DNA from 2 places in the Brenneria rubrifaciens genome. Region 1 is predicted to be linked to the other one. Evidence: predicted binding sites of a transcription regulator. Region 1 holds the regulator's gene; the other holds the start of a gene.
The links. The regulator PurR, encoded in region 1, represses purine synthesis genes. The targets are predictions, from matches to a motif close to CANGCAAACGTTTGCNTG.
Positions count from the first base shown of each region.

Region 2: gcvT (glycine cleavage system aminomethyltransferase GcvT) is a predicted target of PurR. The motif match lies at 3,995-4,012, and genes of this name have one in related genera.

Region 1 is NZ_CP034035.1:1,688,584-1,694,181, reverse strand. Features, by position in the region: gene rnt (ribonuclease T) at 1-497, shown strand, start outside; gene EH207_RS07885 (Grx4 family monothiol glutaredoxin) at 531-881, opposite strand; gene cydH (cytochrome bd-I oxidase subunit CydH) at 1,188-1,277, opposite strand; gene purR (HTH-type transcriptional repressor PurR) at 1,654-2,685, shown strand; gene cfa (cyclopropane fatty acyl phospholipid synthase) at 3,031-4,182, shown strand; gene EH207_RS07865 (riboflavin synthase subunit alpha) at 4,237-4,872, opposite strand; gene EH207_RS07860 (MATE family efflux transporter) at 5,174-5,598, shown strand, end outside.
Region 2 is NZ_CP034035.1:526,416-532,013, forward strand. Features, by position in the region: gene EH207_RS02540 (LysR family transcriptional regulator) at 1-129, shown strand, start outside; tRNA gene EH207_RS02545 (tRNA-Leu) at 241-327, shown strand; tRNA gene EH207_RS02550 (tRNA-Leu) at 413-499, shown strand; tRNA gene EH207_RS02555 (tRNA-Leu) at 560-646, shown strand; gene EH207_RS02560 (DUF1435 domain-containing protein) at 724-1,014, opposite strand; gene fhuF (siderophore-iron reductase FhuF) at 1,305-2,084, shown strand; partial or broken gene EH207_RS02570 (alpha/beta hydrolase) at 2,385-3,688, shown strand; gene gcvT (glycine cleavage system aminomethyltransferase GcvT) at 4,059-5,177, shown strand; gene gcvH (glycine cleavage system protein GcvH) at 5,205-5,597, shown strand.

The DNA of each region.
Region 1 (5,598 bases):
ATTTCCATGTCGAGCCCTTTGAAGGCGCCATTCTGGAACCTGCTGCGCTGGCATTCAATGGCATTGATCCCAGCAACCCCTTACGCGGCGCGGTCAGAGAATATGACGCCTTGCATGAAATTTTCAAAGTGGTGCGCAAAGGGATAAAAGATCAGGGTTGCAACCGGGCGATAATCGTCGCGCACAATGCAACATTCGATCATAGTTTTATGATGGCGGCGGCCGAGCGTTGTAGCCTGAAGCGCAACCCATTCCACCCTTTCGCCACCTTCGATACGGCCGCATTAAGCGGGTTGGTGTTGGGGCAGACGGTGTTGGCCAAAGCCTGTATTACCGCCGGTATCGAGTTTGACTCAAGCCAAGCGCACTCGGCGCTCTATGATACTCATCAAACCGCGTTGCTGTTTTGTGAGCTGGTGAATCGCTGGAAACGTCTGGGGGGATGGCCTGTAGTCGTTGATGAGAATGCCTCAGAAGCAGAGTCTAAAGCAAGCTAGGCAAAAAACGGGTGCACGATGCACCCGTTGGTTTTATTCCCGATCTTCCGGCTGAGACTTGTGTTTCTCAGCCGTTTCTTTAATCAGTTGCTGTAATTCGCCACGCTGATACATTTCTATCACTATGTCACAGCCGCCGACCAGTTCCCCATCCACCCACAACTGTGGGAAAGTCGGCCAGTTGGCGTATTTGGGCAATTCGGCGCGAATATCTGGATTCTGTAAGATATCGACATAGGCAAAACGTTCGCCACATGCTGACAACGCCTGTACTGCCTGTGCAGAGAAGCCGCAACTCGGCAATTTAGGAGAACCTTTCATATACAGCAGAATCGGGTTTTCAGCGATCTGACGCTGAATCTTTTCAATTGTCGTTGTCGTCATTCTCTTGCTTCCTCAAACCTTAATAAGATGGCTAACATCAGATGCATTAACCACGGGCCTCTGTCAGATGAGCCATTACAGCGCGATCTATTCAATTATATTGTACCGAGGGCCGTAGCGACAAAAAAACGCCATTTTTTGTGTGGCTTTGTTTTTTGCCACTTAATACAGAGACAAAATAAAGGTCACGTTCTAAGAATTTATCTCTCGCCCCCCTTCTCCCTGTCTGTACTCAGACACGCTTTGAGTCGCCAAAACGCGTTTAAACAGACGCACCGGCGAAACAAGTGAGCAGGTAAGCGCCAATCAGTTCAATACGGCGATAAAGCTGAATACCATGATCATGGCGAGCGCAGCAACGGTTGTCAGTAATGACAATTTAAGATCTGTATCCATAAGTCTCTCCTTTATCTATGACGGCAAATGATGAGAAGAAAGGCGTGTCCTTGATTGGGGATTCAACATCAAACGATAGTTTAAAACCACAACCCGATAACTCTGCCGATTCTTCCATAAGTTGAATGAAAAATCTCGTTCCTATGCCGCACTAATAGTATAAATTACTGCTTCCCCTTTCGTGGCAAATCGGACAAAATCCGCGGCTCAGGGTAGCGCTGCGTCCTGGTCGAAACGTCAACCTTGTTCCCCTCAGGTATAATATTCGGCACTCTCTACTGAATCCGGTTTTTTCGCCGGGAAGAAGAACTTCACACGCAGGCAAACGATTAACACTACCTACGACGGTAACAGGTAAGTCAGGAGTCATTTTTAGATGGCAACGATCAAAGATGTGGCAAAACGAGCGGGCGTTTCCACCACCACCGTATCGCACGTGATTAATAAAACACGTTTCGTCGCCGAAGAAACCAGGGCAGCCGTGAGTGCGGCGATTAAAGAGTTACATTATTCACCCAGCGCTGTCGCCCGCAGTCTAAAAGTCAATCACACCAAGTCCATCGGGCTGTTGGCAACGTCAAGTGAAGCGCCCTATTTTGCCGAGATTATCGAATCGGTGGAAAACAGCTGCTATGCCAAAGGTTATACGCTAATTCTGTGTAATTCACACAACAACCTCGACAAACAGCGCGCCTATCTTTCCATGTTGGCCCAAAAGCGCGTGGACGGCCTGCTGGTAATGTGTGCGGAGTATCCTCCCGCATTACTCACCATGTTGAAAGACTATCGCAGTATTCCGATGGTGGTCATGGATTGGGGACAGGCGCACAGTGATTTTACCGATACCGTCATTGATAATGCCTTTGAAGGCGGCTATATGGCAGGCCGTTACCTCATCCAACGCGGCCACCGGGACATCGGCGCCATTCCCGGCAGTCAGGAGCGTAACACCGGCAGCGGCCGCTATCTGGGGTTTTTGAAGGCACTGAAAGACGCGGATATTCCTGTGCGTGACGCGTGGATCGTTCAGGGCGATTTCGAGCCGGAATCCGGCTATAAAGCAATGCATCAGATTCTGGCGCGGAAGCATCGCCCAACCGCCGTTTTCTGCGGTGGCGACATCATGGCGATGGGCGCGATCTGCGCGGCGGACGAGTTGGGGTTGCGTGTCCCGCAGGATATCTCGGTCATTGGCTACGATAATGTTCGCCATGCCCGCTTTTTCACGCCGGCGCTGACCACGATCCACCAGCCTAAAGAGCGTCTGGGACAATCCGCATTCTCAATGCTGCTCGACCGTATCACCAGCAAACGGGAGGACGCACAGGTTATCGAAGTCCACCCGACGCTGATTGAGCGCCGTTCCGTGGTTGATGGCCCTTTCTGCGATCGCCCTCATCACGCCTGATATCGGATAATGTCTTCTCTCAGGCATCCGCCGTCCTTTCCGTGACACTGCTTCAGCCAATTTATACTTGTCCCCAGGCTGAAGCAGTCATAAACTGAATACGATTTTTACAAAAACTGCATTTTGCTTTCTTCAACTATCCTTAATTTTGCGCGCAAACGGATGCTGCGGAATTTATCTCAATGATGAGTGCCCCTACGTAGCTGCGTACCGGCTTTTCTTCTTCATTTTTCTCTGACGATTCAGAGAATAGGCGATAAGTATTTACCACTGGTATCAAACGTGGGTGAATATTGTCTATGTTTTCCTTGCGGCGCGTTATCGACCCCAAGGTAGGGAGAGGTTATGAGTTCATCATATATAGAGGAACTGGATAGCCATAACGCATCCTGGTTCCACATAGTGCATGAAATGCTGAGTATGGCGGATATCAAAATCAATGGTTCGCGTCCATTTGATATCACAGTGAAAAATCCAGAATTCTTTAAACGCGTGTTGCGCGAAGGCTCATTAGGGCTGGGTGAAAGCTATATGGATGGCTGGTGGGAGTGCGACCAGTTGGATATGTTTTTCCATCGCGTGCTGCTCGCCAAACTTGATAAAAAACTGCCCCGCCACCTGAGAGACATCTTACACATCGCCGCATCTCGTTTGATGAACCTGCAATCCAGGAGACGCGCGTGGATTGTTGGTGAAGAGCACTATGATTTGGGCAACGATCTGTTTTCACTGATGCTCGATCCCTACATGCAGTATTCCTGCGCTTACTGGAAAAAAGCGGCAACGCTGGAGCAGGCACAGGAAGACAAACTGCAAATGATCTGCGAAAAACTCCAGCTCAGACCTGGAATGACGCTGCTGGATATCGGTTGTGGCTGGGGTGGATTGGCGGAATTTGCCGCCCGTCGTTATGGCGTATCCGTTTGCGGCGTGACAATTTCCCGCGAACAGCAAAAGTTGGCTCAGCAGCGCTGCAAAGATCTGGACGTCACCATTCTGCTACAGGATTACCGCGACCTCACCCATGAGTTTGATCGCGTCGTGTCTGTCGGGATGTTTGAACATGTCGGTCCGCGCAATTATGACGCCTATTTTCGCGTCGTCAGTCAGAATCTCAAGCCTGACGGTCTGTTTCTGCTGCACACCATCGGCGCGAATCAAACCAACTCGCAGCTCGATCCCTGGACGGACAAATATATTTTCCCCAATGGCTGTCTTCCTTCCGTGCGTCATATTGCACAGGCCAGCGAGTCCTACTTGGTAATGGAAGACTGGCATAATTTCGGCGCCGATTACGACCGCACATTGATGGCGTGGCATGAGCGCTTCCAGCAAAGCTGGCCTTATCTTGCCTCACGTTATTCCGCACGTTTCCGCCGTATGTTCGGTTACTATCTGAATGCCTGCGCAGGCGCTTTCCGGGCACGGAATCTCCAGCTCTGGCAGATACTTTTCAGTTCAAATGGCGTTGAAGGGGGATTACGCGTTCCGCGCTAGTCCTGTCTGCTGAAAGCCGCCGGAAAGCCCCTCCCAACGGCTGGTGAAATACCGTTACGCTTCGCTGGCGGACACGGGCGTCTGTTGGCTGGCTAACACGCGCTCTACGGTATCCACCACCGCCTGAGTTTGCGGGTCGATTTCAATATTCACGCGATGTCCCAGCCGCTTCTGCCCCAGCGTGGTACGGTTAAGCGTTTCCGGGATCAAATGCACACAAAAACGGCTGCGGGTGACCTCGCCAATCGTCAGGCTGATCCCGTCAATACCGATAAAACCTTTGTGCAGCACATACTTCATCAGCGACTCGTCGGCCAGGCGAAACCAGATCTGGTGATTATTTTCCGATACCAGAATTTTCACCACCTCCGCCGTACAGATAATATGCCCGGACATAACATGTCCGCCGATCTCATCACCTATTTTTGCCGCCCGTTCGACATTGACGCGATCGCCTGCCTTCACTTCGCCAAGGTTGGTCAACCGCAATGTTTCTTTCATCAAATCGAAGCTGACGCAGTCGCCCGCTAGCGATGTCACCGTCAGACAGCAGCCGTTGTGCGCCACTGACGCCCCTGGGACCAACCCCGGCAGCAGTTCGGGTGGAAGTTTAAGCACATGCGTACGAAAATTTGATTTTTCATCAATGGACACCACCGGCGCGGTGCCTTGAACAATACCAGTAAACATACGGCGCTTGCCTCTTGAAAAAGGATGTAAATAAAACGGGTATTGAGCGATATACCCTAATTGACTCATATCAATGGCTGTCATGCAGTGTGCCCCAGATTAAGTGGAAAACCAAACCGCATGGCTAAAGTGAGTAAATATGTTAATCACTGTTAAATTTTCAGTGAATTTAATCTCCGGCATGCTGGTTTAGTTCCGGCAAGTCGTTACAATATCAGCCTCGCCTCTCACAGAGACGGCATTGCATTTATCCACGTTCGATTATCCCGCTATCCGGTTCGTCAATTCAAGGAAGGTGTTTGTGCAGAAGTATCTGTCCGAAGCGCGTAAGTTATTGGCGCTCGCAGTTCCTGTCATTATTGCGCAAGTATCACAAACCTCAATGGGTGTGGTTGATACCATTATGGCCGGCGCCTACAGCGCCACCGATATGGCTGCCGTCGCCATTGGCACCTCTATCTGGCTACCGGCCATTCTTTTCGGTCATGGATTATTGCTGGCTTTGACGCCGGTTGTCGCGCAGTTGAATGGTTCCGGCCGCCGTGAACGCATCGCGCATCAGGTTCAACAATCTTTCTTTCTGGCGCTGGTTCTCTCCGTGTTCATCATGCTGATGCTGTACCAGGGGGGTTACGCCATCAATCTGATGAATGACGGTTCGCCAGCGCTGGCGGAAAAAGCGGTTGGCTACCTGCGCGCGCTGCTATGGGGGGTGCCCGGCTACCT
Region 2 (5,598 bases), 1.2 Mb from region 1:
CCAGACACGCCGCCGCCGGATATGCCGTTATATGTGATGTACCCGCCCGGACGCTTCCTTGCGCCGCGGATCCAGGTATTCATTGAATGGCTGAATGAACTCTTTTCCCGCCATGCCGCGGCGAGGTGACGATTTTTGCAACAAACCCGGCATGCCAGAGGAAATAATCATTGACCTTAACGGTAAAACCTCTAGAATTCGCCCCCGTGGTGGCATCGCCAGGCGCGGTGTGACGGGCTTGCGAAGGTGGCGGAATTGGTAGACGCGCTAGCTTCAGGTGTTAGTGCCTTAACGGGCGTGAGGGTTCAAGTCCCTCTCTTCGCACCAAACTCACCACAGACATCATGGTTGCAAACCGCGGCCTGATGGCAGTAACGTTATCGTTGTATCAGTCGTATCGCAGAGCATCCACGCGAAGGTGGCGGAATTGGTAGACGCGCTAGCTTCAGGTGTTAGTGTCTTAACGGACGTGAGGGTTCAAGTCCCTCTCTTCGCACCACGTTGCGGCCCGGATTGGGCGGTGATACGCATTGCACGATGATAAAACAGGTTTCCCAGTGCGAAGGTGGCGGAATTGGTAGACGCGCTAGCTTCAGGTGTTAGTGCCTTAACGGGCGTGAGGGTTCAAGTCCCTCTCTTCGCACCACGCCTTTTCAGCCCCCGCTCTTTGCAGCCATTGAATCCCGCTTTGATAGTATTTCTTCCTCATACACGCTACTTAACCTAACCCAGCGTGACATTAAACATAACCGACAGCGCCGCCAGTCCGCTTGCCAGCACCACGCACGATGGCAGTAACAGATAGTGCCGCAGACGCTGATGAAGCAGCATGAATAACGTTGTCAACAGGGCGACGGCGATAATCACTTTGAGATGCGTCAGGTTAAGATCGAGCATTGTCAGAAGCGGCATGATGGCGCAAGGCAGTAACAGGCTCCAGACGCTGGACAGATGTTTCCCTATACACCAACTTACGCTCCACAAACCACATGCGGTAATCATCGCGGTCAGCATTTTTTTACCTGTCAATATGATAATGATAATTAATATCATATAAGAATTTATATTAGTTGCCAATTTTTTGGCGATGAAATGACGTCATGGCGGGGGCTTTCAAGCGGGTGACGGCTCCAATGAGGTGCGATATCTGTGGGAGCGAAGTGGGCAGAGTAAAAATATTTTATTTTATAACAGGAGGTTAGTGTTAATTTCTTGTCAGCGGTTTGTTATCGCGGGTAAATATAATTACTATTGTTAATAATTCTCATTTCTTTTTTAATCGAGTTTCTGGCGGAACATCCCCTATGCCGAACACCGTTATCAACGCGCTTGAGCATCCGATATTTTCCCGTTGTGAACCACGTCTGGCGGCTGCGTTACGTGCGTTGTTGCATCAGCATGTTCCTCATCGCCTTGATACGATCAAATTTGGCGAGGTGCCGCCTGCGGGAAGCCTAACGCTGGCGGAGTGGTCGCGTCCCGCGGTGTTTCACGCATTGGTGCGGCGTTACAGTGATGAGCGATATCGGGAACACCCGAATAGCGCGCGGGAAGAGAAACCGCTGCAATCGCTCTGGTCGCAGTGGTATTTAGGGTTGTTGGTTCCGCCATTGATGTTGGCATTGTTGATGCATTCCGTCGCGCCGGACTTTGCGCCGGAAAATATTTATGTCGAATTTCATCATACGGGGCGGGCCGCGGCGTTTTATATCGTCACGCAGCCGATGACCGATGCGCCGGTATCCCGGCATGAACGGCTGGAAACTTTGTTAACCCAGTGTATTACGCCGGTGGTTACCACGCTGAATGAGTTTGGCGTGTTGAATGCTAAACTGATCTGGAACAATACCGGCTACCTGATGCACTGGTTTTTGGGAACGATAGCGGCGCTGCTGCCCGCTGACGAGATTATTCATTTGAAAAACGAACTGTTCTTTTCCCGTACGCTGCTGGACGGTCGCGAGAATCCTTTATACCGCACGGTAATCCCTCGGGGAGGGGTGATTCAACGTCGCAGTTGCTGCCAGCGTTATCGTATTCCCGGCGTGGAGAAATGCCCGAGTTGTACGCTGAACACGGTATGAGAAAACGCGAGCGCCTGCCTGCGCCGTCGGTTCTCCTGACAGTATCACCCGGTGCCTTGTTGATATGATTAAGCTTTCCTTAGTGTTAGCGGGAGCGCGATAAAAGTCTACTCTCGCAGGGACTCGAAACGGAAAATTGATATAGCAAGCAAATCTGTCTGACGGGCGATTAGGCGGGGTATCATTATTCTTGTCGTGGTGGCGATAACGCTGCTGGCTATTCGTATTTATGATACCCAGCGTGGTCCCGCACTGGTTCCCTGGCACACCTATATTCCCAATGAACTTTCAGTGGAATAGCTGAATAACGCTGACTGGACGGCGTATTTGCGGGCAGAAGAAGGCCATTTCCGGCAGGTAAACCAGAATGTGACGCAGGCGCTGGACGCGGATGAAAAACGGCCAATCAATCGCTATTTTTCCGGTAGTCCGGTTTATCCCGGCAACTTTCTGCATGACTGGAACCGTTCTTATGAACTGATGCCCGACGGCGCGCCCAAAGGGGCGGTGGTGTTTTTGCATGGATGACCGATTCACCTTATAGCCTGCGGCATGTCGCTGAGCGTTATCGTCAGCGCGGTTTTGTGGCGGTGGGGATCGGTTCGCCGGCACACGGCACGGTGCCTGCCGCGTTGACGGATGTGCACTGGCGGGATTGGCTGGCAGCGACGCGTCTGGCGGTTCGGGAAGCTCAGTGCCATATCACTTCGGCTTCCGGGAACATCCTGCCGCTGCATATTGTGGGTTTTTCCAATGGCGGGGCGCTGGCCCTGAAATATGCGCTGGATTCGCTGGACGACGCGACGTTGATTCGACCTGATCAACTGATACTGATTTCCCCGATGATTGGTATCACCCGCTACGCGCGTTTTGCTGGTCTGGCGGGGTTGCCCGCCATCTTCCCGGCGTTTGCCAAACCAGGGTGGCTGGGGGTTTTGCCCGAATTCAACCCGTTCAAATATAATTCGTTTTCGGTGAACGGCGCACGTCAGTCATGGCTATTCACGCACCAACTGCAACGTCAACTGACCCGCAAGGCGCAGAGTCAGGCACTGGCGGCGCTACCGCCGGTACTGACGTTTCAGTCGGTGATGGATTTTACCGTCAGTACCCGGGCGGTCATTTCGGCGTTTTATAATCTACTGCCTGCCAACGGCAGCCAACTGGTGCTGTTTGATGTCAATCGTACGATCAATTTTGGGCCGCTGCTGCGTGATTCCGCCAACGGCGCGGTGAACCAGTGGCTTCCCCCCGCGCCGCGCCATTATGACACCACGGTGATCACCAATGCGGCCCCTGACAGCGCTCATGCCCTCGCGTTTGATGTTGATGCGGGAATGAAACAGGAGAACACCCGCGATTTGGGCATGGATTATCCCCCGGATGTTTACTCGTTATCGCATGTGGCATTGCCATTCCCGGATACGGATTCCCCGTACGGATGTTTCTCGCAAAATCCCCGGAAGTTTGGTTTGCCGCTGGGGGTGATTACAGCCCGCAGGGAGCGTTCAGTGCTGGTGGTCGATCTGGATACGCTGCTGCGCTTATCCTCAAAGCCTTTTTTCCCCTATTTGATGCAACGGATTGACGAGAAAATACCCTAGTAGCTCAACCAGCGCAGCCGACTGGCGTTTGAGTGAAATAATCTAATTTCAGTATGATTTTATCATTATTTTAACTAATCCGAATTGCAAAACCACACCGGTGTGATTATCTATTTTATTCAGTTTAAATATCATTAATTGATGATTAACTCTAATTTATAGGATTTTTATGCTTTATTTTTTTAAAAATAGAATTTTTATTCTTGTGCTTTTATGTTTTTTAAATCGCCTTTTTAAGCTTTCTATATAGTTTAACTTATGTTTACGGGTGTGGTTTAGCCGGCGCTTCGATGGTAAGTTCAGTAGCAAGGTAACGTTTGCGTGACGAGTTTCGATCTCCTGAACGCAGTGCTCTGAATAGAGGGAAAAGATGGCAAAGCAGACTCCGTTGTATCAGCAGCATCTGGCCGATGGCGCCAAAATGGTTGATTTTCACGGCTGGATGATGCCGCTGCATTACGGCTCTCAGTTGGACGAACACCACATCGTGCGCCGTGATGCCGGCATGTTCGATGTGTCCCACATGACGATTGTGGATTTGCACGGCGTCGGAACGCGCGAGTTTCTGCGCTACCTGCTGGCGAATGACGTTGCCAAACTCACTCAACCGGGCAAGGCGCTGTATACCGGCATGTTGAATGCGTCCGGTGGCGTGATCGACGATCTGATCGTGTATTTCCTGACGGAAACGTATTTCCGGCTGGTGGTGAACTCCGCCACGCGGGAAAAAGATCTGGCCTGGATCACCGAGCACGCCAAACCGTTCGCCATCGACATTCGCGAGCGTGACGATCTGGCGCTCATTGCCGTTCAGGGGCCGACCGCACAGGAAAAAGTCCGGGCTGTGCTCAAAGATTGCTATTCGCTGGATGCTGCCGGGATTGAACAGATTGCCGCGATGAAGCCATTTTTCGGCGCTCAGGCGAGTGACTTTTTCATTGCCACCACGGGATACACTGGCGAAGCCGGTTACGAAATTGCGCTGCCGCAGGCACAGGCGGCGAGCTTCTGGCAACAACTGTTGTCAGTGGGGGTCAAGCCCTGTGGATTAGGCGCCCGCGATACGCTGCGGCTGGAAGCGGGGATGAACCTCTACGGCCAGGATATGGATGAAGGCGTGTCCCCGCTTGCCGCCAACATGGGGTGGACCATCGCCTGGCAACCGCAGGATCGCCAGTTTATCGGCCGCGAAGCACTGGAAAAACAGCGTGAAACTCGGGGCGAGCAATTAGTTGGATTGGTGATGACTGAAAAAGGCGTATTGCGTAATGAATTGCCTGTGCGCTTTACTGATAGTGAGGGTGTGATGCAGGAGGGCGTCATTACCAGCGGATCGTTTTCACCTACCCTTGGGTTGAGCATTGCGCTGGCGCGTGTGCCTGTGGGCATTGGCAAACAGGCCATCGTCCAGATCCGCAACCGCGAACTGCCTGTGCATGTCACCCAACCCGGTTTCGTCCGTGCCGGAAAACCGATTGTTCATTATTAATTTTTGAAGGTTAAGGAGAAGGTGGCAATGAGCGATGTACCAGCAGAATTAAAATATACCGCTTCGCATGAGTGGGTGCTGTCTGAAGGCGAAGGAATTTACAGTGTGGGGATTACTGACTACGCGCAGTCGTTGTTGGGCGATATGGTGTTTATTGATCTGCCGGAAGTGGGCGCCATCGTCGCGGCGGGTGATGATTGCGCCGTTGCCGAGTCGGTAAAAGCGGCTTCCGATATTTACACGCCGATTAGCGGCGAGATTATCGAAGTCAATGAAGAGCTGGAAAACGCCCCTGAACTGGTAAACAGCGCGCCCTATACCGATGGCTGGCTGTTTCGGATCAGATCGTCTGACGAGTCTGATTTGAATGACCTGCTGGATGCGGAAAGCTATCAGGCCACGCTTGAAGAAGACGAGTAAT